Regions from separate parts of the Ruegeria sp. F12 genome, predicted to be linked through region 2. Evidence: riboswitches for the same ligand, from Rfam matches in the RefSeq annotation. Region 2 holds a riboswitch; each other region holds the start of a gene.

Region 1 (7,490 bases), on a different contig from region 2:
TGTCCACGCGCGTGGTCTCGCCAGAACCCGACACTGTCATTCTGGCCCGCAAAACAGAGATCGAAACTTCGATCTCAAATGCTCTGAGCAGCGCAAAGATCCCGGTTCGTTTTGCGGTGGATCTCGCTCAGATGCTGAGCGGCACAGTGGATTTTCGACGCGATCTGACCGGTGGCGAAACGCTTCGGCTTCTCTGGCGCGAAAAGAGCATCGATGGCGAGAGGGTGGGCCAGTCCGAGCTCATTTTTGCGGCGCTGGAAGTTGATGATCGGCTTTACGAAATAGCATGGCCAGACGACGACAACGGTCGCGCCACGATCTATGTTGATGGTGAACTTCTTCGCGTCTTTGCCCAACCCGTCGAAGGCGCGCGCCTGAGTTCAGTCTTTGGTCGGCGGAAACATCCGGTCTACGGCAATGTGCGGATGCACACCGGTGTCGATTTTGCTGCCGCACGTGGTACTCCGGTACATGCGACGGCCCCGGGTCGCGTGTCTTATGTAGGTTGGCGCGGGGGGTATGGGCGTGTGGTGGAAATCGCTCATGGATCGGACACGGTCACGCGATATACGCATCTTAGCGCAACCGCCGATGGTCTGGCCAAAGGTCAGCGCGTGGAGGCTGGCGAGATGGTTGGCCGTGTCGGGTCGAGCGGCACCGCGACCGGCCCCAATCTTCATTATGAAGTATTGGTTGACGGGCGCCCAACGGACCCGCTTTCTGACAACCGACTTGCTGCCGCTGCGAACAACGAGGTTGAAAGCGAAGCAGCGCGAAAACGCTTAAGAAATGCTCGAGCACAGCTTGAGAAACAGCTGGGCAATCCCGTCGCCAAAAAAAGCGAATCTAGTTCGTGAGAGTTTCCTAAACGGCTTCAAGTGCGCGGCTATCAGTTTGCGGGTATGCGCGCCTGAAGCGGACTGCACTGCAGAAGAACCAAATCAGAGGATGTAAGATGATTGCAATCGCGGGGGCCTTGGTTGGCGCGGTTTGGGGTGGGGTCCTGGCAAAGCGCCGGAATGGCAACAGCCTTGATATTCTTCAATACGCTACAGGATATGGCATCGCTTTTGGCCTGGTGGCGTTATTTCTTTCAATCGCAGTTGTGCGCCTGATGTAACGCGCCAGTAAGCAAGGCGAAAGCCGGACACCTGGAGTCCGGCTTTCGCTCTTATGTGGTCGCAGCGCCTATTCCCTGCGAGCCAAGGGTATTTGCCTTAGTCTGGGCGGTATGATCTTCCGGAGCTTTCAGAAGCCGTAAGGCATTGGCCACGACCAGCAAGGACACTCCGACATCAGCAGCGATTGCACCCCACATGGATGCCAAACCAAAACCCGTGAGAGTGACAAACAATGCTTTGGTCGCAAGTGAGAAGCCGATGTTCTGACGGATGATCGACATGGTTCGACGTGAATGGTCGATCAGCCAGGGTACTTTACCGATGTCGTCGGTCATCAGAGCAATGTCTGCGGTCTCAATCGCAGCATCGGACCCAACTGCACCCATCGCAACTGCATAATGTGCCCGAGCCATCGCAGGCGCGTCGTTGACGCCATCGCCGATCATCGCAACCATCTCGTGCTGTTCTGCCAGTTCCTCAATCGCAGCGACTTTGTCCTCCGGCAGAAGTTGGGCCCGGACTTCGTCGATACCGACTTCGGCTGCTACCGCTCTCGCGGTTTGTTCGTTGTCACCAGTCAGCATGATGATTGACTTCACGCCCTGCGCGTGAAGCCGGGCAACGATGCTTCGGGCTTCGGGGCGAATGCGGTCCCGCAGCTCAAGCAAACCGGTGACTCCGTTCTCATCCCCGACAACCACAAGTGTGCTTCCCGCGCTCTCGATTTGGTTGCGCAATTCGGCAGGGATGGACGCGCCAAAGCCTTTCTCTACAGCGAAGCGGTCAGAGCCAAGCCAGATATCTCCGCGCTCGGTGCGGCCTTCAAGACCCCGACCGGGAACGGTTCGGATGTCTTCAGCCGCAGATATCGAAATGTCGGTCTGTTCTGCCTTGGTCAAAATGGCGCGGGCCAGCGGGTGTGAAGACCGAACCTCGAGGCTGGCACCGCTCGCCAACAGCTCCTGCTCGGATGCGTCGCCCAGCGGATACACATTGGCAACTTCAGGCTCTCCCATGGTGATCGTGCCGGTCTTGTCCATGGCCAGTGCGGTGGTACGCCCGGGGGCCTCGATATATGCGCCGCCCTTAATCAGAACCCCAGCCCGGGCCGAAGCGGTCAAAGCCGCAACGATGGAAACCGGTGTGGAAATGACGAGCGCACAGGGGCAGGCGATAACCAGAAGAACAAGTGCATTGTAAAACCAGAAGCCCCACGATGCGCCAAATGCAAGCGGTGGGATCAGGGCGATGGCCACTGCAACGACCATAACGATGGGCGTATAGATCCGCGCAAATTTTGTAACCCACTGCTCAACCGGCGCACGGCGAGCATGAGCATCACCGACCATCCGGATGATCTTGGCAAGCACGGTATCGGACGCTGTTTTCGTCGCACGAATTTTGAGGGTGCCTTCACCATTGATTGTGCCGGCATAGACCTCATCACCCAGCTCTTTGGGAACCAGCGCGCTTTCACCTGTGATTGGAGCCTGGTCAACGGCACCGGCCCCTTCGATGACTTCGCCGTCAAGTGGAATGCGATCCCCACCCCGAACGATGAAGCTGTCACCGACAAAGACATCCGCCGCCGGGACCGTTGCCTCGGAACCGTCAGCACGAACCAGCCGAACCGTCGGGGGGGCCAGATCAAGCAGCGCGGATACTGCGTTGCGAGCCCGTCCGACACTCCAGCTTTCCAGATAAAGAGAAAGCGAAAAGAAAAATGCTACAGTTGCCGCTTCAAAAAACTCGCCCAGAGCGATGGCACCAGCGACGGCAACAACCATCAGAAGGTTCATATCCGGCGAAAGTCGACGCGCCGAATACCAGGCCTTAGGGGCCACCAGCCAGACGCCAAACAAGATCGCGACTGCGAACAAAGCTGCCTCGGCTAATGGCATCGGAACCTCACCATGTCCCGAGAACAGCCCAAGCGCACCGCCCATGCCGGTTTCGAAAATGTGCCAGCCAAAACCCGCTGCCCAAAACCCTCCGCTGAGCGCGGTGAACCGCCGCTGACGTGCAATATGCGCCGCCTGATCCTGCGCGGCATTTCCGTCATCCCAAGAATTGGCGGTCATACCGGTGCTGGCAACCAGCAGCATGACATCTTCGTCAGAAAGCTTGGCAGCACTTTCAAGAAGCGTCATTCGACCGTTGATGACATCAAAAGCGAGATGCTCTTCACCACCAACTTTCGGGCCGATAACCCGGTTCAGGATCGCAACCTCTTCGGCGCAATCGAGGCCAGAGACCTGAAAGCTTCTGCCACCTTCGGGAATCGGACCGGCGGGCGCGATGTCACCACACCCGCTACTGCCGCACGCGTTGTGACCTTGTCTATTTTCGTGGTCATGGTCGTGGTTGTGGGTATCGGATGACATAGTTAGACCTCAAGAATCTCTGCGGTCCTTTGCAAATAGTTCCTACAGCAACTAGAGCTTCAATACCTTTTTCAATTTTTTTCAATCCGGTTCGTTGCCCGCGATATTGATGCTTCATTCCTTCTTGCGGGCCGGTCGCGTGGATGCAATTTAGTCGCAGAAGACGTAATAAATTTTGGAACAAGTCAATGCAGAAACGGATCGCAATTACCATCACGTTAGTCTCGATTACTGCCGGTTGCTCAGCCCAGTTCACAGGGGGCAAAAGCAAAGCATTCGAACCAGGTAACCTGCCGGATTCAGTTGTTGCGCTGGCAGAACCGGGGCAAGATCTGGCCACAGCGCGCCTTATGCCAGAAGATAACTGCTTTTGGTATGAGCACAGCGGACCTGTCGAGACGACGCTGGTTCCACTGCGCGCAACGAATGGCGCCCCGATCTGCGCTGCGCGTGACGCCTGATAAAAAAGAGGGCAGCGACATCCACCTGCGCTGCCCAAAATTTATGAGCGGGCTGTGACGCTATCTTCGGCCGAGTATAAGTATGCGGTCGAGCCGATTTTTACATGTGGGTAGAGATCATTGATATGGGCCATGATCATTCTAACACATCCAGAACTTGCGCGACCACCGATGCTTCTGGGCTGAGGTGTACCGTGGATTCTGAGATAAGTATCTCGATCCCCAACGTATAGATAAAGGGCTCGAGAGCCGAGAGCATTACTTGGCCCGGGTTCCATGCCATCCCGGAATTCCGCGTATTCGGGGTTGAGCTCGATCATTGAAGCCGTTGGCGTCCAATGTGGCCATTCGACCTTGCGCCGGATAGCATAGGTACCGGGCTCGTAAAGGTTCCCACGCGCGATCGCTACGCCATAGCGCATTGCTGTGCCGCCTTCCTCGATATGGTAAAGATAGCGCGCGACGGCATCGACATGGATGTCACCGGGAACCAAACCATCATTTGCTACGACACGTCGTGGTAAAAAACGGTCATGAACGCCCCATGGATTTGAGGTCGCTGGATCGTAGTCAAATGGCGTGACCTGGCTGTCCCAATAGGTCTTTTGCGACGAGGTTGGCCATGTTTTGGCGATCAATGGACTGGCCGCAGACGCCGAGAATAGCGCTGTGGTTGATTGAATGAAATGGCGCCGTGTCAGCATAAGTCTCGTCCTGGTTCACAAGTGTAATGTGGTTGCATCGCATTTTTGCGATCAAATTCGAGTCTTAAAGCCTCTAGCAGCTAGAGCTTCAAGAGGTTTCAGGTAACGCTTGGTTTACCTAATGGACCATGTCGCCGGTTGCGTGAATCCTGCATCGGTCGAGTCTACTTCGGACTAGGTCGCAAAGACATTTGACAGAAACGAAGCCGCCATTGTAGCGGTGAATTGTTTTCGGTTCCTGATGGCGGAAGCCAAAAGGATTAAAAGGGAATACGGTTCGGTGTTTTCAATGGCGCCAATTCCGTAACTGCCCCCGCAACTGTGAGCGGAGAGCGATGCCAAGACACCACTGGTTCGTAATGGAACCGGGAAGGTTGGCGGAGCGAGCACCCGCGAGTCAGGAGACCTGCCGTAAAGCGCCGGGCTATGCCCAGACTGAACCTGTCGGCCTTACGGTCGATTCAACCTGACAAGCCGCCGGGTGAGGCGGTAGGGAGAAAGAACATGCATATCGAACCGGGCATCGTGAATGGTGCCAAAATCGCGCTTTCCTATGTTACCGCCGCAGGTGCGGCTACTTACGCAGCGAAAGAAACGTTTTCCACATTGCGTGCGAATGGACCTGCATCTTTTGCTATGCGCTCGGTGCTCGCCACCGTTGGGGTTTTCCTTTTCTTCGAAGTCCTGCCGCATTTCCCGGTTGGTGTCTCTGAAGTCCACTTCATCCTGGGGTCGACGCTGTTTCTGCTTCTCGGTGCTGCACCCGCGGCTTTTGGATTGGCAGCTGGTCTCCTGATTCAGGGTGTTTTTTTTGCCCCGTTCGATCTTCCGCAGTACTTCATCAACCTGACCACTCTGCTGGTGCCGCTATTTGCGCTACAAGCACTGGCCAGCCGCATCATCGCTCCCGGCACAGCATATGTTGACCTCAAATATGGCCAAGCTCTTGCGCTGAGTGCGACGTATCAGGGAGGAGTAGTCGCATGGGTTGGGTTCTGGGCCTTCTACGGCCAGGGTTTCGGCGCAGAAACCATGGCTTCGGTTCTATCCTTTGGCGGTGCTTATATGCTGGTAATCGTCATTGAGCCGATTGCTGATCTGGCAGTGCTTGCGGCAGCCAAGGCGATGCGCGGTTTGAACAGTACAGGTCTGGTGACTCCGCGTTTGTACAACGCTGCGAAAGCTTGACCAAAGTTTGAAGCGGTGTCCTAAAATTGGGTTGCCGCGAAAAAACCGGTAGTCGCAGCTCCAAAGATTATTGTGGCGCGTCTCGAGGGCGCGCCACATTGTTTTTAGCCACTAAAAACCTGTACCCAACGATCAGGGTGAATCGGGTCCTGTATTCGTAGGAAAAGATACCTCGTTTCCTTCCACGTTTTGATCCTGTTGGTAACATTGTCCAGAACCAAATCGCCTTCACTCGAGCGATAGACTAGAACAGCATGGCCATTGCGATTGGTGTCCAAGACAGTCGCAATTAGTAGCTTCGTAGGATCCAAACCATTCTGCACAAGTTCAAACTTCTTTTGCAAAGCGAAGTCTTCGCAATCTCCTGACCCTTGCGTCGGCAGTGTCCAGTATTCTTTTGTCCCATATTGGCTTTGATCCGAAACTGCTCGGATTCTCCGATTGACGCGCGTGTTGATCGTTTTAACGATCTGATTTTCTTTTGCCACGGACAGACCAGAGCTACGAGCGCTCGCGCACGCCCACGAGTAGTCTTTGCACAGTGATTTGGCACCGGATGGCGCTCCAATCTTTTTGTCAAGACCGATCGAGGGAAGCTCAGAGGCTTGCAATGTAGCGGCAGACACAAAAAAGCTGCATATAAAACAGACCATTGGGAGATAACCCAGCAGGTTTTTCGATAACACTCCCTGAACTAAAGTGGGATTTGTCATATCTGCCTTCTCCATGCTCGTTCCTCTAAAGTATCCAAACTTCCCCGGCCAATGTGTTTTATTCCAAGCCTTCATGTGCTTGGGGAATTGCAACAGCTTCTTAGCCTCTAGGGGTAAAGCGGCAAAAATTTGCAGATTCTTTGGTATTTCTTCCTTAGTTGACAGCATCAGAGCATCCACGCCATCACCAGCCCGGCATAGCTAACAGAGCGAATTAGAGGGTAAGCTGATCGCAATTCTCTCATTCAACAATAATACAACAGAGATCGGCCGTCATCGCTGAGGGTTACGGAATACCGGGACAATGAAGCCGCTCCTCCGCAAGCTGAGATAGCCAGTTTCGGTTTTCCAGGCGCTGCAATTAGTGGCCGCTAATGACATCTTTGACGAAAGGCTCGTTGAGCAACGCCGTTAGCAGGGGGCATGAGGCCGCACCCTCGGTGCAGGTCTGCACAAGTTCTGCCAGTGCTTGCTCCAACCGTTGGAGGGCGGCGATTTTTGACCTGACGTTGTCGAGATGTCTTGTTGCAACGTATTCGACGTCACGACAAGCTTGCTCGGGCGCTTTGGACAATTCGCGAAGTGCGCATGCATCCTGAATGGTAAAGCCAAGATCGCGGCAGCGTTTGATGAATCTGAGCTCGGAGATTTCCCGTTCCGTGTATGCGCGGCGTCCCGAGGCGGTTCGACCGGCTTTCTCGACTATGCCTTCCCGTTCGTAATAGCGGATCGTCTCGACCGACAGACCGATCAATCTCGCCGCTTCGCCAATCGCAATCATGTGATGACCTTTCCCTTGAACCTGTAGCTACTACAGGATGCATGTTGTCGGTCATGATGTCGAATTTCACAAACCGCGCGAAGCAAGAATCGAGGAAGTCGAACCGGCTTCCGTTCGAGTTCGTCAAAGCCGGAGAAA
Region 2 (7,490 bases):
GATACGCGCGGCAAGCAGGCGCGCGATCCCCCGGGTCTCCACTTGCGCCTGCGGGCAATATGGCGCGCCGGGGCAGGCGTCGGTGGTCATCAGCGGGTCGGTGCCGTCTGTGACAAAGGCCGGGGCGGGTATCGCCGCCCCGCCTTCCAACAGGATCAAGCGCCACGAGGTGACGCGCAGGGCATCGGCCCCGCTTTGCGCGATCAGGCCTTTCAGGGCGCGCGCAGGCAGTTGCCCAAAGGCTGCACCATAGAGCGCCCCCTGATCGCAGAGACCGGGTTGCAGCGGCGCGCCAACAGATCCCGGAACTGCGCCCTGCCACTCCGGCGGCAAGTCCGCGACCACGCGGGCCATGCGCCTGCTCTCAGGCGTGTAGTTTTGGGAGAACCATGCGGCCAAGGCGATCAGCAGGTCGATGGCTTCCGATTCCTGGACCAAACGTCCGGTGTTTGCCCCATTGGCACGCAAGATCAAACCCTCAGGGCTTATTTCCAGCCGGATGTCGGCTGAATCCCCCGCCAGCAGGCGCTCAGGTCCGGTGTCGATGGCAAAGCCGAACTTGGCGGGCAGGGCGGGTAGTTCGGCCAGCCGGTCAATAAGCTCTTGCGATAGCCGAGCGGTCAGGTCTCCGGCTTGGTACAGAGGTGAGACCAGAATGTTGCGGCGCACCTCGATCCCCGGCTCTGCATCCAGCAGGTTCAGCGCGGCCAGTTCGGCCAACATGGGCTGATGATCGCCCTCAGCCACGCCCCGCAATTGAAGATTGGCGCGGTTGGTCAGGTCGATGGTGCCATTGCCAAAACGCTCGGCCAGATCGCACAGACCCATGGCCTGCTCAGCTGTCAGACGGGCCAGCCTCGGCCGCACCCGCACCACCAGCCCGTCGCCCGACATCATCGGGCGGTGCGCACCGGGGCACCAGCCCTGAACGATGGGCGCACTCATCGCAGCCCCTCCAGATCGGCGCGAATCGAGTTGCGGCGCGTGTTCCACAACCCCGCCTCAAGCAAGGCGCGGAACCGGTCCTGCATGGCCTGATGCGCCTTGGGGTTGGCCTCGGCCAGAAAGGCGTCGACCTCGGCGTCGCCCAGCGTGGCATCGTGGTAGAGGTCGAACAGATGCGGTGCGACGGTGCCCGACAAATGCGCGAACGAGGCCATGTGATCCAGCGTTGCGGCGATCTCGGCCGCGCCCCGGAACCCGTGGCGTTGCATCCCGGCGATCCAGCCGGGGTTGGCAGCGCGGGCGTGGACCACGCGGCTGATTTCCTCGGGCAGGGTCCGCGCGCGCGGGGTGTCGGGGTTGGTGTTGTCCAGATGATACAGCTGCGCCGAGCCGCCTGTGATTTTTTTGGCGGCGGCAAATCCGGCTTCATGCGTGGCGTAATCATTGGCCAGTAGCAGGTCGGTCTCGGTCAAATCCTGCAGGTGGACGAAACTGTCGGCGTTGGCGACGCGCTGGGTGATGCCGTCCTTGTCCTGCGCGACATGCTCGCCTTCCAAGGCATAAGAGCTGGCGTCCAGCCATGCCGCACCCGCCTGCACGCGCGCCTCGTCGGTGTAAATTTCGGACAATTGTGTCATGTTCACGCCATAGCTGCCGGGGGCTGGGCCATAGACGCGGGCGGCGGGTTCCTGACCGGCATAGGGGTTCCAGTCGGCCGCCTCATCGCGCGCCGACAAGGCCCGGATCGCCTGACCGTATAGCGCCGATAGCGTCGGAAAAACGTCGCGGAACAGGCCCGAGACCCGCAGCGTCACATCCAGACGCGGGCGGCTGAGGTCGGTGATGGGCAGAACCTCGATGCCTGAGACCCGCTCTGACCCCTTGTCCCAGACGGGTTTGACGCCCAGCAGGTGCAGCGCCATGGCGAATTCCTCACCCGCCGTGCGCATAGTGGCCGAGCCCCAGAGGTCAACGATCAGCCCTTTGGGATAGTCGCCTTCCTCTTGCAGGTGACGCCGCACCAGTTCTTCGGCCAGTTTCACGCCTTGGCTATAGGCCGCGCGCGTGGGCACGGATCGCGGGTCGGTGGTATAAAGGTTCCGCCCGGTAGGCAGTACGTCCGAGCGGCCACGATAGGGCGAACCGGATGGCCCGGCCTCGATCCGCTTTCCGGCTAGTGCGTCGATTAGGGCGTTGCGTTCAGACTGGGCGGAAGGCGCGGGGTCGAAATTGCCGGTCACTTCTGGCACCCGGCCAAAGATGTGCAGCCCGTCGCCGAACTGGCTTTCCTTGATGTCACAGACAAAGCGGTCGATGCGGGTGATCGCCTCGGCGGTGCAGGTGGCCTGATCCAGACCCAGATCGCTTTCCAGCCCGATGGCCTGAGCCTCATTCCGGATATCCTCTTGCAAACGGTCGCGGCGCTTGGGGTCCAGACCATCGGCGTTCGAGAATTCGTCCAGCAGGGACTCCAGCCGTACCATCCGATCCGGTGTACCGCTTTCTCTCAAAGCGGGCGGGATGTGGCCCAGCGTGACGGCTCCGATCCGACGCTTGGCTTGCGCGGCCTCGCCGGGGTCATTGACGATGAAAGGGTAGATCACCGGCAGATCGCGGATAAGCGCTTCGGGCCAGCAATCGGCTGAGAGCGCGACGGATTTGCCGGGCAGCCATTCCAACGTGCCATGGGCACCGATATGGATCAGCGCGTCGGTGCGCAGGCTTTTGCGCAGCCACAGGTAGAAGGCGACATAGCTGTGGCGCGGGGTGCGCGACAGGTCGTGATAATCGTCATCGCGCAGCTCGGGCGTGCCGCGTTCAGGTTGCAGCGCGACCAGAGCTTTGCCCCGGCGCAGCGCGGTGAAGTGGAAGGCACCATCCGCGAAAGCGGGATCACTCTCGGGCGCACCCCAGATGGTTTGCAGGTCGGTGCGTAGCTGTTCGGGCAGGTCGGCCAGCGCGGCTTGGTAATCGGTAAGGGGCCATGCGATCCGCGCGTCCAACAGAGTTTCAGAAATCGGTTCGGCAGAGGCGGTGTCATAGTCCTCGGCCTGTAGGTCGGACAGCATTGCCTCGGCCGAGGCCAGCGCGTCGAGGCCCACCGCATGGGCCATCTGCCAGTCCTTGCCCGGATAAGTGGACAGCACCAGCGCGGGCACTTGATCGGCTTTGGGTTTGTCCTGAAGGTTCAGCCAGCCGGTGACACGGTCGAGGATGGCCTCGATCCGTTCCTCCTCGGCCCGGTGGGCAAAGCGGGAATATTCCAGATGCGGGTCGCGTTTGCCCGGCTCCTTGAACGAGGCGATGCCCGCTGAAATCCGCCCGTCCACCTCGGGCAGCACCACATGCATGGCGAGGTCGGCGGGGGAGAGGCCGCGTTCCGCCTCGGCCCACGCCTTGCGGCGCGAAGTGGCCAGTGCGACCTGGAAGACGGGCACATTTGCAGCGTCCAAAGGCGAGGTACCCGACGCGCTTTTGCCCGAGAAGGACGTGGCGTTGATGATCGCGGACGGGGCCAGCGATACGATGGTGTCGCGCAGCCAGTCGGCGGCGGATGGCACTTTCAGGGAAGGGGCGAACAGGCCCACGGCCTGAAAGCCGCGCGCGCGCAGGCTACGGATCAGGGCGGCCACGGGGGCTGTGTCGGCCGAGGTCAGGTAAGCGCGGTAGAAACTGACCACGACGCGTTTTGAGTCACCGGAAAACGCCTGTTCCGCCGGAATCACTCCGCGATCGGGGCACCATGCGCCGCAGTCGGGCAGGGATTTAGCCCCCATCACCGGACCCGCATAGAGCCCCGCTGCCAGTGCCATCTGTGCCAAAGCGGCTTGTGCTGCAACCACGCCGCCGGTGTCACACAGGTGCGCTAAGCGGCGCAGGGTGGAGACGGGCAGGGTGGAATACTCATCCAGTCGCGTATCCTCGCGCCCGTCGGCGGGCAGCACGGCCACAGCAATCCCTTTGGTCTGCGCAAGCGATAGAACCTGCTGCAGTCCGTAGGACCAATAGGGCACTCCGCCGATCAGACGGATCAGGATGCCTTTAGCGCCCTCCAACGTCTGTTCCACATAGGTGTCAACGGACAGAGGGTGTTTCAGCGCCGTCAGATTGGCCAGTCGCAGGGTCGGCATCCGACCGTCAGGCCCGCCACCGCGGTGCCAGCCTGCCGCGAAAGCACCAAGGTCGCTGTCCGAGAACGACAGTACCACCAAATCCGCCGGGCTCTGGCCCAGATCGGTTGGGGTTTCGGATTCCTCTAACCCGTGGCTTTCGCGGAAGACGACGTGCATGGTTTACTCGGCAGCCTCGGTGACGCCCGCGAGGATGTCGCGGATTTCAGCCTCTTTGATATCGTCATGCTCGGCGATCACCACCAGACGCGAGCGGCGCTCTTCGCCGGGCTCCCACGGACGGTCATACTGGTGACGCACACGCGCGCCGACGGCTTGAACCAGCAGGCGCATTGGCTTGCCCTGAACAGCGGCATAGCCTTTGACGCGCAGGATGTTCAGCTCGGTCGCCAGGCGTTCGATCTTTGCAACCAGATCCAGCGGGTCGGTTTGATCCGGCAATTCGACGATGATGCTTTCGAAATCATCATGCTCGTGATCGTGATGACCGTCATGATGCGAAGGCCGCGCATCCATGTCATCCTCGGCGGCGGCCTCAAGACCCAACACGACGCGCACGTCCACCACACCTTCGGCCACTTCGACCACGGGCAGAGGACGCGGGGCCTCGGCGGCGATGATCTCTTTGGCTTTGACGACACCTTCGGGGCCGGCCAGATCAGGCTTGGTCAGCAGGATGATATCGGCGCAGGAGATCTGATCCTCGAACACCTCGGACAGAGGCGTTTCGTGGTCGATGGAGTCGTCGGCCAGACGCTGGGCATCCACCGCCGCGACATTCGGGGCAAAGCGACCGGCGGCAACGGCCTCGGCGTCGGCCAGCGCGATCACGCCGTCAACGGTGATCTTGGATCGGATATCGGGCCAGTCGAACGCTTTCAGAAGCGGTTTCGGCAGCGCAAGGCCCGAGGTTTCGATCAGGATATGCTCGGGGCGCGGCTCCAGCGCCATCAGCGCCTCGATCGTGGGGATGAAATCATCGGCCACGGTGCAGCAAATGCAGCCATTGGCCAGTTCCATGATGTTTTCCGCCGGGCAATCGGGAATGGCGCAGGACTTCAGGATATCGCCATCCACGCCGACATCGCCGAATTCATTAACCACAACGGCCAGACGCTTGCCCTGCGGGTTCTGCATCAGGTGCCGCACCAGCGTGGTTTTACCCGAGCCCAGAAAGCCGGTGATCACAGTAACGGGGAGTTTTTCGAGGGTGGACATGTCAGGCTCCAATCGGGGGAATGCGCGAGGCGCAGTTTTTGCGGAAATGTTCGGGGCGCTCGCGCCATTTGACCAAGCCGTCTTCGGTGGCCAGATACTTGGTCGCGCCGTCGACGATCACGTCGACATGATCGACCTCGTTCAGGTTCTCATAAACAAAGGTCCAGCGCTCGGGTCCGCCGCGCAGAACGATGGAACAGCCCTGATCGCAATTCGACAGGCACTCGACGGCTCTCAGCGTTACGCCTTCGGGCAGATCGGCCTGTTCCAGCGCCTTGTGCAACAACGTGCCGGGGCGGTCTGCGTCATCTTCAACAGGTAGGCCGCGGCGGCAGGTGGTGCAAACCAGCAGCTCGACCGGAGCGGTCTCGGTCATGTCTCTCATCCCCCCAAATCCTCATCGTGGGGGACGGGGTTTCAAGCGGGTCGCATTTGACCCGACACCGGAACACCCCGTCCGGTTTCAATCGCGGGTGCTGGCAGGTCTCCCGGCTTGCGGATGTCAGGGCAATTGCCCTGTCGGATGTCCCGCCTTCCCGGCCTGTTTGGCCAGTGGCTTGGGCACCCTCTCCGGTCACGGTCGCGGGGGCGGCTGCGTTTGGCGGATGATCCGTTGACGCATTCCCTTTTCATCCTCGTGCAGAGGACACCAACGGATCGGACATGCGGCACCGGGCAGGGGCTTGTCAAGCGAGTCGCAAGCATCTGTGAAGCAACGGTGGAAAAGCGACCTGTAAGCGTCGCTGGGCGGCATGACGAAGCCCGCAACCCCGTGCTGCCATGACCGAAACGGCGCAAACAGGGAGACGTGTCGCATGAGAGTGGGCTTTATCGGACTGGGCAATGTGGGCGGCAAACTGTCCGGGTCTTTGCTGCGCAACGGGATCGACCTGACGGTGCACGATCTGAACCCTGATCTGGTCGCGGGCTTCGTGGCGCAGGGGGCCAAGGCCGCCAAAAGCCCGGCCCAGCTGATGCGCGATTGCGACGCGGTGATCACCTGTCTGCCATCGCCTGCTGCCTCGGACGCCGTGATGCAGGAGATGCTGCCCGAGGTCGGCCCCGGCAAGATCTGGATGGAGATGTCCACCACCGACGAGGCCGAGGTCAAGCGGCTGGGTGCGCAGGTCATCGAACGCGGAGGGGCGGCAGTCGACTGCCCCGTCTCGGGCGGGTGCCATAGGGCGGCGACGGGCAATATCTCGATCTTCGCGGGCTGCGACCGCGCGACGTTCGAACGTATCCTACCCTTTCTGACCACGATGGGCCGCCGCGTGCTGCACACGGGCGAGTTGGGCTCGGCCTCGGTGCTTAAGGTGCTGACCAACTACCTGGCGACGGCAAACCTGATTACCTGCGCCGAAGCGCTCGTGACCGCCAAGGCCGCCGGGATGGACTTGAACACGACTTATGAGGCGATCAAGATTTCATCAGGTACTTCCTTTGTGCATGAGACCGAAAGCCAGGTGATCCTGAACGGATCACGCGACATTTCCTTTACGATGGACCTTGTGAAAAAGGATATCGGGCTGTTTCAGGACGTCGCTGACCGCGCCGGTGTACCGCTGGAGATCAACCCGGTCATGATCCAGATTTTCGAGGACGGAATTGCCCGCTATGGTGAACGTGAAATGTCTCCCAACATCATCCGACGTCTGGAGGACGCAACCGGTCTAGATATCACAGCCTCCGGTTTTCCGCCCGAGATGGAGGACGACGAACCGGAAGAGCCCGGATACGAGGTCATCCCTCAGGGGCGTGGGGCCGAATGACGCAAGCCGCGCGTCAGTGGAATAGTCTGTTTTGTAGAGAGAGTGGAGGCGAGTACCGGAATCGAACCGGTGTACACGGATTTGCAAGAGATATGCACAGTAAAAAACCATTATAATTAAGCTTGTTAAGCCACAGAAATCTTTGTTGTGTATGGAGATGTGTACAATATTCATTATTGGCGCGTATTTTGCGTCCTCAGCTTATTCAGATCGCCTATCTAGCAAATCAATCAAAGCTGCAGCAATCGTTTCATCAGATTTCGTCTCACATTCCCATACGACGATTGGAGCCCATCCAAGTTCTCTAATTTCTTGTAGGTTCTTAGTGTCTCTAGCGAGGTTGCGTTCAAACTTTTCTTGCCAGAAGTCCGCTCTTGTCTTGGGAGTGCTAGCTTTGCGGCAGCCAGAGTGTCTGTGCCAGAAG
Region 3 (7,490 bases), on a different contig from region 2:
GTTCGATCTGGCCACGCCAGCGCATACTGGGGCGATTGCCCTCAACCAGCTCATAAAGCGCGAATTTCAGGGAAGAAGACCCGGCGTTCAGCGCCACAACATGATCAGCCATGGATTTTACCCTTGTTTGCATGCGCATGAAGCGCGGCTACAGCACAGGATGCCAATCGCGAGGCATCATCATCGGATCGTGACGTCAAAATGATGGGAACGGCCGCACCGATCACGACCCCTGCCGCCTCGGCATGAGAGATGAAGGTCAACTGTTTTGCCACCATATTCCCGGCCTCAATATTAGGAGCGACCAGAATATCGGCAGCACCGGCAACCTCTGACGTGATCCCTTTGGTACGGGCGGCGTTCAGATCAACCGCATTGTCCATCGCCAGCGGCCCATCGACCAACCCGCCGGTGATCTGACCGCGCTCGGCCATTTTCGACAGCAAGGCCGCATCGACTGATGACGGCATATGCGGGTTGATCGTCTCAACCGCCGACAACACGCCGACCTTGGGCTGTTCGATTCCCAAAGAATGTGCCAGGTGAATCGCGTTTTGCACGATATCCGCCTTGGTTTCCAAATCAGGCGCAATATTCACCGCCGCATCCGTCACCATGATCGGGCGCGACATGCCCGGAACATCCATTACGAACACATGTGACAGTCGCCGCCCTGTGCGCAGCCCTTTTTCACGACGCAAAACCGCGTGCAGCAACTCATCGGTATGCAGATACCCCTTCATCAGGGTCTGCGCGCGTCCGTCGACTACAAGATCCACGGCACGGTGCGCGGCGATGCCGTGGCTGCGGGCCTCGACAATTTCGATGCCAGACAAGTCGGCCCTCAGCTCAGCGGCAGCAGCGGCGATTTTATCGGGGTCCCCGACGAGGATCGGCGAAATAATATGATTGGCATGCCCCAGCAACGCGCCGCTCAGAGAGTTGGGCTCTTCTGGCGCAACAACGGCGGTTGGCATCGGCTCTAGTGGGCGCGCTTTTTCCAACAGCGCGTCGAAATGGCGGTGCCGCTGCACGATCAGGCCAGGGACCTCGACCGAGTCGAACTCCATATGCGTCGAAGGCGGTGTGACCTGAACGGTGCCGCTGAGAACCAGTGCATTGTCAACGACCCGTCGCACTTCGGCTGAGCAGAGCAGATCACCATCGTCGCGCTTTTCCTCAACAGCGACAAAGGCAGTCAGTTCTTCACCCGCAAGCACCGGGAGGTGGAAGGCCAAATCCGCGCGGCGAGTCTGCGTTCCGGCGCCGGGCATGTAGTTTCCCAGCACGGCTGCGACCAGACCGGCGGGCCACAGCGCGGGTGCGACGGCTTCGGCAAGGCCGTCGCCATCCCCGTCATAGGCTGCCAGATGCAGCGGATTGTGATCGCCCGAGGCCGAGGCAAAAGCATAAAGGTCGTCAACCGTGCACAAGCGGGTCAGTTGTGCCGCGTCGCCAACCTTGAGCTGCTCGAAGGTTTTGTTTTCCTGGATTTTCATAGCGTGCCAACTTTGGTTTTTCGGACGTCTTACCGACTTGGGTCGCGGGTTTAATTGATGCAGGTCAGTTCGGGGTCACAATAGTACGTCCATCACCCTTGAGCCCGCAAAACGGAGCCTCGGCTTTCAAATTTTGCTGCGTCGCAGCATAACTGATTGCCCACTGAGCAGCAATATCCTTTGCGCTGTCTTCACCGGAACGTTGCGGAATCCATATTGACCCATGCTCTGATCTGAGGCAGTGACGCTACGATGGTTCCCGATGCTGCACGCGCGGGATGAAAAGGGAATACGGTAAGGTGCAGACCAAATCCGTAACTGCCCCCGCAACTGTAGGCGGTGAGCGACGCCAATATCCCACTGGCCGGATCAGGTCGGGAAGGGTGGCCAAGCACAGACCCGCGAGTCAGGAGACCTGCCATCTCAAACGCAACCAAACCGGGGCGGGGTGTCCTGGAAAGAGGCTCAATGTCACATCGACCCGATGTCATCAGAACCGTTCCTCTCCCTGCCCGTCTGGCATGCAGGTGGGGCGGAGCATGACGGATCATGTGGTGCTGATCTGCACGACCTGCCAAGGGGCAGAGGCGGCGCTATCGATTGCCGAGGCCCTGCGCGAGCGCCTGCCCGAGGGCTACGGCACACGGATGATCGAGTGTATGGCCGGTTGCGATCACCCACTTACCGTTGGATTTCAGGCGGGTGCGAAAGCACAATATCTGTTTGGCGAAATTCAAACCTCGGCCGATATCGACGCTTTGGCCGCTTTCGCGCGGCAATACCAAAACAGTTCCACAGGTTGGACCAAGGCAACGGATCGCCCCGAGGCGCTGTTGCACAAGACCTTGTCGCGGATGCCGCCCTTGGCGACGGGGGCCACATGACCGAACATGCGTTCCTTCAGGTCAACGGCGTCGGTTATCACGCCTATCACGGCGAAGTTCTGCTTCAGGACATCACCTTTGCGCTTCACGAAGGCGCGGTTCTGGCCATCGCTGGGCCCAACGGCGCAGGCAAGACAACGCTGATGAACCTTCTATGCGGGTCCGAGCATCCTTCGGACGGCAATGTATTGTTCAAGGGGCGAAATTTGCGCAGCATGTCGGCGACCGAGCGTGCGCGGATGATCGCTGTTGTCAGCCAGCAGGAATATCCCGACGGGCGGCTCTCCTTGCGCGAGTATGTAGCGCTGGGACAGATCCCGATCCGGGCTGACCGCTCGGCCGAGGCCCATGCCGCCGATCTTGCGCGAATTTTGGACCTGACCAGCCTGAACGATCTGGCCGACAAGCGCATGGCGGTTCTGTCGGGCGGGGAACGGCAGCGCGCCCATATCGCGCGGGCATTGGCGCAAAACCCGGCACTGCTGTTTCTGGACGAGCCCACCAACCATCTGGACCCGGACGCCAAGGGGCGGATGTTGTCACTGGTGGCCGGGCTGGGAATCACAGTGGTGATGATCGTCCACGATCTGGTCATGATCCCGGAATTTGCGACGCATGTCGCGCTGATGAAATCCACCCGTCTTACCGGGTTCGGACCTGTGGCCGACGTGCTGACCACCGACCGCGTGCGTGACACGTTCGGTGTCGATTACCTGTTTTTCCAGCACGAGGGCCGCTTGATCCCGGCGCTGGACATCCGAAAAACCTCAGTTTCCAACCCTGTTAGGAGCATTTCCGAATGAAACACATCTTGTCCGTGGCGCTGGTTACAGCCATGGCGGGCGGTGCCGCCGCGCATGAAGTTACCGTCGACAATTGCGGCGAACCGCTGGTGTTTGAAACCCAGCCCGAGCGTCTGGTCGTGCATGACATGAACATGACCGACATGGCCTTTGCACTGGGTCTACAAGACAAGATCGTCGGCCTGACCGGGATTACCGGCTGGTACAAAACCAGCCCCGAGTTCGACTCGCTGCGCGGCGATATCCCGGAACTGGCCCCGAAATATCCGACGGTCGAGAACCTGGTGGCCGTTGAACCCGACCTGTTCTTTGCCGGTTGGTACTACGGAATGCGGCCCGGCGGTGATGTGACACCGGAAACGCTGGCGCCCTTCGGGATCAAGACTATGATCCTGTCGGAAAGCTGCGTTCACCTGCATAAGGACCGCCCAAAGGCCAGCATGGACCTGCTGTTTGACGATGTCCTGCGTCTGGGCAAGGTCATGCATGTTGAAGACAAGGCCGAAGCGTTGGTTTCAGGCTGGAAAGACGAGCTGGCCGCGATTGAAGCGAAAACCGCCGATCTGCCGAAACCGCGCGTGTTCCTGCTGGACGGGCCCGCTGATGCGCCCTTCACCGCCGGAAAATACGCCATCCCTGATGCGATGATTGCCGCTGCGGGCGGTCAGAACGTGACCCATGACATGGATACAAGCTGGGGCCGTAGCTCTTGGGAGGCCGTCGCCGCCGCGAACCCCGAGTTCCTGGTGCTGTTGGACTATCAAACCGGAAATGGCGCGGCGGATACGTTCAAATTTCTGCAAGAACACCCGGTGATGTCGCAAACCGATGCGGTCAAAAACGAACGCTGGATCGGTCTGCGGTACGAAGAACTAACGCCGGGACCCGCGAACATTCAGGCGATCTCGAAAATGGCACAGGCCATGCATAAGGGCCTGAACTAATTTGGGCCGTCTGGGGCTGACACTTTTGGTGGGGGCGGTCATTCTGGCCGCCCTTCTTCTGGTTTCAACAATCTACGGAACCACATCCATCCCTCTGTCCGATACATTCAAGGCCATATTGCTGGGCACAGGCCTTGTGGATGGGGACGTGTCGCCCCTGCACCGTATCGTCTTTGACCTGCGCCTGCCCCGCGCGCTGTTTGCGGCCGTGATCGGCGCTGGTTTGGGGATTGTCGGCGTTGTCTTGCAGACAACCACTCGGAACGATCTGGCCGACCCGTTTCTGTTCGGGCTGTCTTCGGGCGCTGCAGCGGGTGCTGTGTTCGTCATCACCGTAACCGGGGACATTCTGGGGTTCTGGACCTTGCCGCTGGCGGCGTTTTGCGGAGGGCTGGTGGCCTCTGGCATCGTGCTGGCTTTGGTACACGGATTGCGGACGAGCGCGCCTGAGAAATTGATCCTAGCCGGGCTTGCGGTGTCCTTCCTGTTCTCAGCCCTAACCAATTACCTGATTTTCGCAGGCGATAACCGTGCTGCCCATTCCGTCATCTTCTGGATGCTTGGCGGTTTGGGTCTGGCGCGATGGGAAACCTTCCCGCTGGTCTGCGCCGGGCTGGCGCTTATTCTGGCCTATGCCCTCTATCGTAGCCGCTGGCTGGATGCGCTGCTGACCGGAGATGTCACGGCAACAACACTGGGCGTTCCGGTTCAGTCGCTACGGTTCAAAATGTTCTTTGTTGCTGCGCTCGCGACCGCCGTTTTTGTGTCGGTCGCCGGTGTGATCGGCTTTGTTGGCCTGATGGTTCCACATATTGCGCGCGGCATCGCTGGTCCTTTGCACAATCACCTTGTCCCGACGGCAGCCGTGGTTGGCGCGGTACTGCTGACCGGGTCCGATATCCTCAGCCGCCTGATGCTTGCCCCGCAAGAACTGCCGGTCGGAATTGTGACGACCTCACTGGGGTCGATTTTCGTTTTCATTCTGCTGCTCAGAACGGCGAAGCCCAAAAGATAAATTGGCTTGTCTTTGTCAGTCCCGACGCTTGCCGGGCTGTCAGCGCACCTGCAACAATTTGACAAAACAGATTTTTTGCATGCATATTTTTTTTAAGTTCCATGCAAAAACTGCCAAGAAATTGATCAATATCAAATCCGGCGCTGAACGAAGCCGTTAATCGGGAATAGCGACGAACAGAATCTAGCAAAGCCAGGTCTTTGAGAATGGGCCAAGTGACTACCCGGCGCGCCTTCCTGAGCGCGAGATTTCACGATGAGGACGGTGTGACAGCCAGACCTCCGGGATCGGTCGGGCCTGACTTTCTGAAGCACTGCACGAAATGCGGCGATTGCGCCTCGGCTTGTCCTGAGGACGTGATTGCAATCGCTGCGGACGGCTTTCCTGTTTTTCAACCCTCAGACAATCCCTGCACTTTTTGCGGTGACTGCGCCAATGCCTGCCCAACCCCTGCTTTGGACATCGACCTTGTGTCCAACTGGCCCTGGCGTGCCGCGCTAAAGCTGGACTCCTGCCTGTCGATGAATGGCGTCAGTTGCCGCCTCTGTCAGGACAATTGCGAAGAAAGCGCGATCCGGTTCTCGCTGCAAACCGGTGGTCGGGCCAAACCGACACTGGATGTGGCAGCCTGCACCGGCTGCGGGCTCTGCCCTACCGTTTGCCCGGCGGATGCCATCTCGCTGGACCACACCCCTCAACCCAAAATGGAAGCTGTGCAATGAACATCTGCGGTTGCCTTGCCCATGTCGCGCCCGACTACGCTACGGCTGCGGCGCAATCCATGAGCGATACACCGGGTGTGGAAATCCACGCCCAGACCGAAGACGGCCGTTTCGTCGTCGTGGTCGAAGATACCCCTGAACGCCTTGCGTCCGAGACCATCATGGATCTGCACCAGATCCCCGGGGTCGTGTCTCTGACGTTGACCTATCACCATTTCGAGGACCTCGCAGAGACCCGCCCGCGTCCCGATGCCCTAAGCCAAACCACCAGCCGGAGGCTCACGCTATGACACATTCTGAATCACGCCGGACATTCCTCAAGGCCACTGCTGCCACAGCCACGGCCTCGGCCGCCGGTATTCCGCTGGCCACAGGCACGGCCGACGCTCAGGCGGCGACGCCGGATATCCGCTGGGACAAGGCCGCGTGCCGGTTCTGCGGAACGGGCTGTTCCGTTCTGGTTGGCACCAAGGAAGGTCGCGTCGTGGCCACTCAGGGCGACCCGGACGCGCCGGTGAACCGCGGCCTGAACTGTATCAAGGGCTATTTCCTGTCCAAGATCATGTATGGCAAAGACCGCCTGACCACTCCGTTGCTGCGCAAGACCAATGGCGAATACGACAAGAATGGCGAGTTCGAACCGGTCAGCTGGGACGAAGCCTTTGATGTCATGGCCGCTAAGTGGAAAGAGGCGCTGGCCAAGAAAGGCCCGACCAGCGTGGGCATGTTCGGCTCGGGTCAGTGGACGGTCTGGGAAGGCTATGCCGCCGCCAAGCTGATGAAAGCGGGCTTCCGCTCCAACAACATCGACCCCAACGCGCGCCATTGTATGGCTTCGGCTGTTGTTGGGTTCATGCGGACCTTCGGCATAGATGAGCCGATGGGCTGCTACGACGATTTCGAGCACGCAGACACATTCGTTCTGTGGGGTTCCAATATGGCCGAGATGCACCCCATCCTGTGGTCGCGCCTGACAGACACGCGTCTGACCAAACCGGGCAGCGAAGTTCATGTCCTGTCAACATTTGAACATCGTTCTTTCGAATTGGCTGACAATGGCATCGTGTTCAATCCACAGACAGATCTGGCGATCCTGAACTATATCGCCAACTACATCATTCAGAATGGTGCGGTGAACGAAGACTTCGTCAAAAAGCACGTAAACATCACCAAGACGGCAACCGATATCGGTTACGGCCTGCGCGACGAAAACCAACTTCAGCAAGACGCGGAAAACCCGAACTCGGGCAAAATGGAACCCATCAGCTTCGAAGAATATGCCAAAGCTGTTGAGCCATACACTTTGGAATATGTATCTGAACTCTCAGGTGTTCCCGCTGACAAGCTTGAGAAACTTGCGAAACAATATGCGGATCCAAACCGGAAAGTCATGAGCCTTTGGACCATGGGTTTCAACCAGCATACGCGCGGTTCGTGGGTGAACTCGCTGATGTACAACGTCCACCTTTTGGTTGGCAAGATTTCCGAACCCGGCAACTCGCCCTTCTCGCTGACCGGCCAACCATCTGCCTGCGGCACCGCCCGAGAGGTTGGCACATTCGCCCACCGCCTGCCCGCGGACATGGTTGTCGCAAATGACGAGCACCGCGAGATTTGTGAAAC
Region 4 (7,490 bases), on a different contig from region 2:
CGGCCGCGCTGGCCAGCGAACTGGCCGGAGAGATTTATGGCCTCAACGTTCTGGCCCGACATATCGAGGACAATGACGACAACACCACCCGCTTCCTTGTAATGTCACGCGAGGAAGACCGCACGCGGCGCGGTGAACACGGAATGATCACCAGCTTCGTCTTTCAGGTCCGCAACATCCCTGCCGCGCTGTACAAAGCGATGGGCGGGTTTGCCACGAATGGGATCAACATGACCAAGCTGGAAAGCTATATGGTCGACGGCTCATTCACCGCCACGCAGTTCTATGCCGATATCGTGGGGCACCCCGACGACCGCAATGTGCAACTGGCGATGGAAGAGCTGGAGCATTTCACCACAAATGTCGAAGTGCTAGGCGTTTACCCGGCGGCGGTCACAAGGTGAAGGATTTGCGGCGCGCGCCGTCAATTCGGCGGCAGTCCACAAACCCCCTTGCCTGATAATAGGCCAGCCCTTCCGCATTGTTGACGCCGATCGTCGCGTCGATCGCCACAAGGCCTGCCGCACGGGCAGCTTTCAGGGTTTCCTGAAACAACGCCCGACCGACCCCGCGCCGAGCCGCCGAAGGGCGAATATGCGTGCCGATCAATCCCCAGCCGACAGGCGCGCCATAGGGGTTGCCCTCTACCGCTTGCTTCAGCGATTGAAACCCCAGCACCTCGTCCCCGTCCAACGCCAGAAGGCACTGAATCTGACCGGGATGAGAGACATAGTGCGTTTCGGCGAACCCGGCATCTGCCGGTTTGCTGCGCTTGTCTGCCAAAACAAGGGCTTGCAACACTCCAGCAATACCCGGCGCGTCGTATGAGGTTGCCTGTCTCAGGATCAGATCGCTCATATCGGTTTTACGACCCGTGCAGGTGTCGTTCCTCCATCTCGCGGGCGAATTCGGTCAGTCGGGATTGGAACCGGGCCCGGAACCGCGATTTGCCCAGCCGCAGCGATTGCAGAAACAGCCGCGCGGGCAGGGATTTGGCCGTCAGCGTTACATCCACGCTTAACCGGGTACGGCGTTGGGACAGAGCCAGAAGATCAACCTCAGTGACACCGCCGACCCCTTTGCCGATTGCCTCGAACCGCATTTGCGCGGGCGGGTCGCTGTGTGCCATTGTTATCTCAACATGGCGTGGCTTGCCCCGCAGGGTGAAGTCGGCCTGCCATTTGGTGCCCGGCACCACCCCCATGTGGCCGGACAGCCGCCGCACCTCGATCCCGCGGCGCATGGCCATACGTTCGAACCGTTCGAAATCGGCGACCATTTCGAAAACGGCGTTGATCGGTGCCTGAATATCTTCCTGTACTGTGAACTGCATTCCGACCTTTAGTTCGTTGACCTATTGCGTTTCTATTTCGTCAGTCCAGCGTATCTGCAAGCCAGTTCTGCAACAGGAAATGTGCAATGGCCCCTTTGCGGGCAGGTTTCAGAACCGGGTGCTCACCGGCAAAGGCCTGCATCATCTCGGACTTGCTGACCCACATGGCATCTTCAATTTCAACGGGATCAATCGAGATGTCACGCGACAGCGCCTGGCCCGCGCAACCAAACATCAAAGAGGCCGGGAAGGGCCAGGGCTGGCTGGACAGATAGGTGACAGCGCCGACGGGCACGCCCGCCTCTTCGAACACTTCGCGGCGCACAGCAGCTTCGAGCGTTTCGCCGGGTTCGACAAAACCCGCCAGCAGCGAATACATCCCCTCGGGCCAACCCGGAGACCGCCCCATCAGTACCGAGTCCCCATGGGTGATCAGCATGATCACCACCGGGTCCGTGCGCGGAAAGTGCTGGCCGCTACACGTGGGGCAGCTTCGTTGCCATCCGGCCTGCGTCATCGCGCTGGCCGCGCCACAGCGGGCGCAGAATTTATGGGTTTCGTGCCAGCCGATCACCGCCTTGGCGGTCGCCGCAAGCTCGGCATCACGCGGGGACAGCCACGTCATGATCCGGCGCAGCTCGGCAAATACGAACCTGTCTGGCAGGTCAGGATGCTGCTGTTCCGAGCCATCCACGAAACCACCTACTTCAGACAAATCCTGCCCGTCAGGTTCCCAATTCGAGATATCGGCAGCAAAGACCGGGACACCATCCGACAGGCCCAGAAAAATCAGCCCATCCGCAACTCCGCCCGGCCCTTTTTCGACCAGCGCATGAGACACCGGGATCAGACCCAACCGATCCGAAGCCTCACCCTCTACAAGGGGTTTGCCGCGCCATATCAGCAGGCATTTGGCATTCGGGTCCGCCACCAGGCCAGCCAGCGCGTCGGCATCGCCCCGAATATGCGCCGCACGGTCCAGCCCTGATCCGCCGAACGTCACAAACTCTGCATTCTTCATTGCATGCCCCCCAGATTGTGCGCATAGGGCTGCCACGATGGTTCTGGGGTTGCAATGGGTATTCATGGAACTCCGAAAAAACACCCGCTGCCGCTGAAAGACCGCAGGTCCGCCTTGAAAATTGCACGCAACACTCTTTTTGTTGAAAATGATTGATAAAAAACTGCCTAAAGTAGAGTAGTGTCGACTTTTCCTTCCTCTCAAACCGTCCAACTGCGAATTCTGGCCACGTCCGATCTGCATATGAATCTGACGGCATATGACTATTACACTGACAGGCACGAACCGACGATTGGCCTGACCCGGACCGCAGACCTGATCCGCAAGGCCCGAAGCGAGGTACAGGACGGGTTGGTTCTGCTGGTAGACAATGGCGACTCGGTCCAAGGCACGCCGCTGGGCGACTGGGCCGTGGCTCAACACCCCGAGCGCCATGTTCTGATGCAGGCCTTCGACCTTCTGGGCTACGATGCTATAGGGCTGGGCAATCACGATTATGGCTTTGGTCTGGACGTGTTGGACCGGATCATGCGGCAGGCCCCCTGCCCTGTTCTGTGCAGCAATGCCCACAAATCCTCCAGCCCGCAGGTCTGGCAGGAGCACACCATTGTCAGGCGTCAGGTCGAAATCCAAGGGCACGCGTACGAGCTTGCAATCGGCATATTCTCGGTCCTGCCACCCCAGACCGCAAAATGGGAGGCGCACAAGCTGGCAGGTGCAGTTCAGATCGGCGACATCCTTGACTGTGCGCGCCGCAAAGTCGCTGAACTGCACGAACTGGGCTGCGATATCGTTGTGGCGCTGGCGCATACGGGGTTCGGTCCGGCGCAAGACACGCCCGGCATGGAAAACGCGTTGGTACCGTTGGCCGCCATCGACGGGATCGACGCCATTGCGGGCGGGCATTCCCATATGGTTTTTCCCAGCCCTGAACAAGAATACAGCGGCTATATCGACGTTGATTGCGGGCTGGTGCACAGCACCCCCGTCGTGATGCCCGGTGCGGCGGGGTCATATCTGGGCGTCATCGACCTGACCCTCGGCACATCACTGGACGACCGATGGCAGGTATTTCATGGACACGCGCAGGTGCGTTCGGTTTCGACAGAGGCGTCAGATGAAGACGCCGCACTGACGCAGCTACTTGCCACCGGCCACGCCGAGACGCGGCGGCGGGTGGCCGAACCTGTGGGACAGGTACAGCAGCACATGCACAGCTATTTCAGCTTTTGCGGCTATGACCGGGGCTTGGCTTTCGTGGCCGCCGCTCAAATCCTCGCGTTGCGACCTTTTCTAAAGGATACGGACTATCGGGACTGCCCAATCCTGTCTGCCGTGTCCCCGTCGAAATTCGGCGGGCGTGCCGGGCCTCGGTTCTTTACCGACGTCCCGGCCGGGGAAATCTGCCTGCGCCATGTGACGGACTTGAACGTCTTTCCCGATGAGATGATGGCCGTCGCCGTCACCGGTTCGCAAATCGAAGACTGGCTGGAAATGTCCGCAGGCGTCTTTAGCAGGATGATCCCCGGCCAACGATGCGATCTGCTGGCCTCGGACCGCGCAGGGCATAATTTTGACGTCCTGCATGGGCTGACATACCGGATCGACCTTAGCCAGCCCGCTCGGTTTGGCGCAGATGGGGCACTTTTGCACCCATCGGCCCGCCGCGTCCGCGAGATTCGTTTCGAAGGCCAACCCTTGGATGCAGAGCAGACCTTTGTGGTGGCGTTGAATAATTACCGCGCAAATGGCGGTGGGCACTTCCCCTTTGCCGGGCGGGCGACGCGCGTTCCGCTGCCGATTCTGCCCCTACAAGATCTGGTCAAAAACTACGTGACTGCCGGGCCTCATTCCGGCACCGTGTTCGAGCGTCCGTTCCGTCTGTCCCCTGTGGCCGGGGCGTTGGCGGTTCTGCGTACAGGCCACAAGGCCTGGCATCATCTGGACGACATCGCCGAATTTGCACCCAACATCGCTGGAGAGGACGAGGCCGGTTTTCTGATGATCCATTTGACGCTCTGACGGGTTGTCATTTGCCGCGCACTTGCCTATATCGCGTGCTGAGAGGTTGGCGCGGGCGAGCGCCTCGCCAACCTGGTCAGGTCCGGAAGGAAGCAGCCACAACGAGCCCCGCTTGGGTCGATGTCCAACCTCTCACTTTTCTCCCACATGATCCTGGGCAATAAGCTGCGGCCAAACCGCTGCGTTGCGACGGGCGAACACGCCGATATGCCCGATCTCTTTCACCCCAAAATCTGACAGTGACAACAACCTACGCCGCGCATTCGGGCCATAAAGCTCGGCCAGGCGCCACACCGCTTTGGGCGGCACCACCTGATCGTCGTCGAATGCGATCAGATCGACCGGCACTCCCTGCTCGGCCCAGTGCGCCTCGGGCAGGGTCTTGCCCAAATCGGGCAGATAGTTCGTCGGTGCCGTGCACCATTTACGCCACTGCCAGTAGACCCGCGCGGGCAGGTCAGCCCCAAAGCCCAAAGCCCTGCCCGGCAAATACCCCGCCGCTTTGACAACCAACGGCGCATGGCCATACCAGAACAACCCCGCCAGTGCCTTGTACGGCCACGGGTGATCAGACAGGGTGACCAGCCCGGAGCAAACACAGATCATGCGGTCAATCTGCGCGATATCCGGCTGAACCGGGCCCAGCATTCCACCAACGGAATGGCCGATGCTCCATTGTTCCGCGTCCGGGAAACGTTTGCGCATTTCTGCGCGGGCAGCGGGCATGTCGATCAGCGCCCAGTCCGCCATGGTTACCTGCGAGTCCTGCAATCGGCCGGTCAGGGAATGGCCGAAATCCCGATAATCATAGGTCAGGCAAGCCATGCCCTGCTCGGCCGCCAGCCAATGGGCAAAATGCTGATAATAGTCGCGGGGCACGCCGGTCGCTGCATGGATTACCACAACTGTCTTGGGGGGCAAGGCAGGCAGATAGAGGCGCCCCGACAGCATCGCCGAACCAGACGGAAACTGGACATCTTCGGTCAAAACAGGATGCGTATTGTCCAACATCGCCCGCGCCTCATATTCTAAACTGTTTAGTTCACCCGCGCAGTCGGCCCTGTTCCGTCATCAGAGTCAAGCCGTGGGGAAATTGACCCAACGTCGCGCCGGTATTCAATGGCGCTTGACTCGAAGCCCGCTCAACCGCTAGCGATGGCGTGATGGTTCTTGTCCCTTTTCGGGATAGGATGAAAAGGGAACACGGTGCGGTTCTGCCCGGCATTGCCGGAACGAACCAAGGCCGAGACTGCCCCCGCAACTGTAAGCGGTGAGCAATGCCGAGATACCACTGGCCGAAAGGCTGGGAAGGTCGGCAAAGCCACGACCCGCAAGTCAGGAGACCTGCCATCGAACGAAAACCGAAACTCGGGCGGGGTGTCCGGGACAGGTCGTCAGCACGCTGTCAAACCTGATCCATGCCCCTCGTCCAGCGCGCGGAGGGCGCATCATGATCTGGAAGACCAAGACCCACGAATTCACCGCGACGGTATGCCAAAAAACCGGCGCCCCCTGCCCGGCACTGGCCCGAATGGCACGCGCCCTGACGGATGCAATGGCCACGGCCCGTCCGGCAACAACCGATGCGTTCGAGATCGAAGGCAGCAGCGACTTGACCCATTGCGCCGAAGGGTGCTCGGCCCGGTTTCGCGCCCAACCCGATCAGATCCGGGTGTTCTGCGGTGTGGCCGCCGACACTCCGGCCGAGCGGCTGGATCGCTATGCGGATATGTTGTTCGGAGCAGATTTCACCGCCCACGCAGCCAGCCTTTTGCCGACACCGCCCTGCGCGATGATGGAAGTGGTTACCACGGCGCCCCAGCCAGCCGCGCCGACCGAACACCAGCTTTCAGCCTGAATTCAGCTGCCCGTCCGGGCCGCCGAAGTGGCCCAGACCATCTGCGCCTCGGTCTCGACGGCGCAGGGACGTACTGTCCGTAGCATCTGCATAGCGGTATCTGCGGGCAGTCCGCTATCCGTCATCAACCGCAAAGCAACCATACCCGATCGCCCGCAGCCGCCCCGACAATGGACCAAAACGCCTCCGCCGCCGGACAGCAGCGCACGGGCCCGCTGGCTGACATTGGACCAAATGGCCTGTATCCGCGCATCCGGCGCACCAAAATCCTGGACCGGCAGGTGAGCCCATTCGACCCCGTGCCGCTCCAGATCGCCACCGAACGCCGCCGCTCCCAGGTTTTTCATCTCAGAGCTTGTGGTCATTGAAATCACCAGATCCGGTCGCCAGTCCTGCACCGTCTTCAGATCGGCCGCATAAGCACCTCCCGCGCCGGGCAGCGGAGATATCCCCAGACGACCCGGCCCCAGTCGCAGGGAATAGATGGCGAAATTATTCATGGCACGTTCCGATCAATCTGCACCGATGATGTATCGCCTGCGTCCTTGCTTGCAAATCGAATTTCCTGCGCTGCTGCTGTGGACGTGGGCGGCAGGGGTCACTACGCTGCATCGGACTCCGAATCCGACAGAGCAGATATGACCGACACGCCCAGCCCCGCCTATCAGGTTCTTGCCCGCAAATACCGCCCGGAAACCTTCGCCGATCTAGTCGGTCAGGACGCCATGGTACGCACGCTGAAAAACGCGTTCGAGGCGGATCGAATTGCGCAAGCCTTTATCATGACCGGCATTCGCGGCACCGGCAAAACCACCACGGCCCGTATCATCGCCAAGGGTATGAACTGCATCGGCCCCGATGGCGAGGGCAAGCCGACCACCGAACCCTGCGGCCAGTGCGAACATTGTGTGGCCATTATGGAGGGCCGCCATGTGGACGTGATGGAGATGGACGCCGCCAGCCGCACCGGCGTCAATGATATTCGCGAGATCATCGACAGCGTCCGCTACCGCGCGGCCTCGGCCCGCTACAAGATCTACATCATCGACGAGGTCCACATGCTGTCGACCAGCGCCTTCAACGCGCTGCTCAAGACGCTTGAGGAACCACCCGAGCATGTGAAATTCATCTTTGCTACCACCGAGATTCGCAAAGTACCCGTGACGGTTCTGTCGCGTTGCCAGCGGTTCGACCTGCGCCGGATCGAACCCGAAGACATGATCGGCTTGCTGCGCCGCATTGCCGAGGCCGAAGGT

The links. A riboswitch is a leader RNA that binds a small molecule or an ion and turns the genes downstream of it on or off. The one in region 2 is predicted to bind cobalamin.
Region 1: it holds a riboswitch for cobalamin, as region 2 does, so the genes downstream of both, ACR0CA_RS17335 (energy-coupling factor ABC transporter permease) here and ACR0CA_RS02850 (DUF1636 family protein) in region 2, are expected to answer to the same signal.
Region 3: it holds a riboswitch for cobalamin, as region 2 does, so the genes downstream of both, ACR0CA_RS07160 (DUF1636 family protein) here and ACR0CA_RS02850 (DUF1636 family protein) in region 2, are expected to answer to the same signal.
Region 4: it holds a riboswitch for cobalamin, as region 2 does, so the genes downstream of both, ACR0CA_RS19615 (hypothetical protein) here and ACR0CA_RS02850 (DUF1636 family protein) in region 2, are expected to answer to the same signal.

The regions. Positions count from the first base shown of each region.
Region 1 is NZ_JBQFOV010000014.1:112,429-119,918, forward strand. It holds gene ACR0CA_RS17305 (M23 family metallopeptidase) at 1-857, shown strand, start outside; gene ACR0CA_RS17310 (hypothetical protein) at 956-1,120, shown strand; gene ACR0CA_RS17315 (heavy metal translocating P-type ATPase) at 1,172-3,271, opposite strand; gene ACR0CA_RS17320 (hypothetical protein) at 3,299-3,502, shown strand; gene ACR0CA_RS17325 (hypothetical protein) at 3,694-3,966, shown strand; gene ACR0CA_RS17330 (L,D-transpeptidase) at 4,008-4,670, opposite strand; cobalamin riboswitch at 4,886-5,098, shown strand; gene ACR0CA_RS17335 (energy-coupling factor ABC transporter permease) at 5,175-5,858, shown strand; gene ACR0CA_RS17340 (transglutaminase-like cysteine peptidase) at 5,963-6,751, opposite strand; gene ACR0CA_RS17345 (MerR family transcriptional regulator) at 6,933-7,352, opposite strand.
Region 2 is NZ_JBQFOV010000002.1:28,163-35,652, reverse strand. It holds gene ACR0CA_RS02865 (cobalamin biosynthesis protein CobG) at 1-945, opposite strand, end outside; gene cobN (cobaltochelatase subunit CobN) at 942-4,235, opposite strand; gene cobW (cobalamin biosynthesis protein CobW) at 4,239-5,294, opposite strand; gene ACR0CA_RS02850 (DUF1636 family protein) at 5,296-5,670, opposite strand; cobalamin riboswitch at 5,756-5,963, opposite strand; gene ACR0CA_RS02845 (NAD(P)-dependent oxidoreductase) at 6,110-7,066, shown strand; gene ACR0CA_RS02840 (very short patch repair endonuclease) at 7,268-7,490, opposite strand, start outside.
Region 3 is NZ_JBQFOV010000004.1:84,153-91,642, forward strand. It holds gene ACR0CA_RS07150 (acetate/propionate family kinase) at 1-112, opposite strand, end outside; gene ACR0CA_RS07155 (bifunctional enoyl-CoA hydratase/phosphate acetyltransferase) at 105-1,499, opposite strand; cobalamin riboswitch at 1,737-1,936, shown strand; gene ACR0CA_RS07160 (DUF1636 family protein) at 2,039-2,383, shown strand; gene ACR0CA_RS07165 (ABC transporter ATP-binding protein) at 2,380-3,186, shown strand; gene ACR0CA_RS07170 (ABC transporter substrate-binding protein) at 3,183-4,130, shown strand; gene ACR0CA_RS07175 (FecCD family ABC transporter permease) at 4,132-5,145, shown strand; gene ACR0CA_RS07180 (ferredoxin-type protein NapF) at 5,352-5,867, shown strand; gene ACR0CA_RS07185 (chaperone NapD) at 5,864-6,157, shown strand; gene napA (nitrate reductase catalytic subunit NapA) at 6,154-7,490, shown strand, end outside.
Region 4 is NZ_JBQFOV010000020.1:45,157-52,646, forward strand. It holds gene ACR0CA_RS19580 (prephenate dehydratase) at 1-404, shown strand, start outside; gene ACR0CA_RS19585 (N-acetyltransferase family protein) at 394-858, opposite strand; gene ACR0CA_RS19590 (SRPBCC family protein) at 866-1,333, opposite strand; gene nudC (NAD(+) diphosphatase) at 1,374-2,354, opposite strand; gene ACR0CA_RS19600 (bifunctional 2',3'-cyclic-nucleotide 2'-phosphodiesterase/3'-nucleotidase) at 2,535-4,376, shown strand; RNA gene ffs (signal recognition particle sRNA small type) at 4,416-4,514, shown strand; gene ACR0CA_RS19610 (alpha/beta hydrolase family protein) at 4,509-5,387, opposite strand; cobalamin riboswitch at 5,524-5,742, shown strand; gene ACR0CA_RS19615 (hypothetical protein) at 5,827-6,234, shown strand; gene ACR0CA_RS19620 (protein-tyrosine phosphatase family protein) at 6,237-6,734, opposite strand; gene ACR0CA_RS19625 (DNA polymerase III subunit gamma/tau) at 6,873-7,490, shown strand, end outside.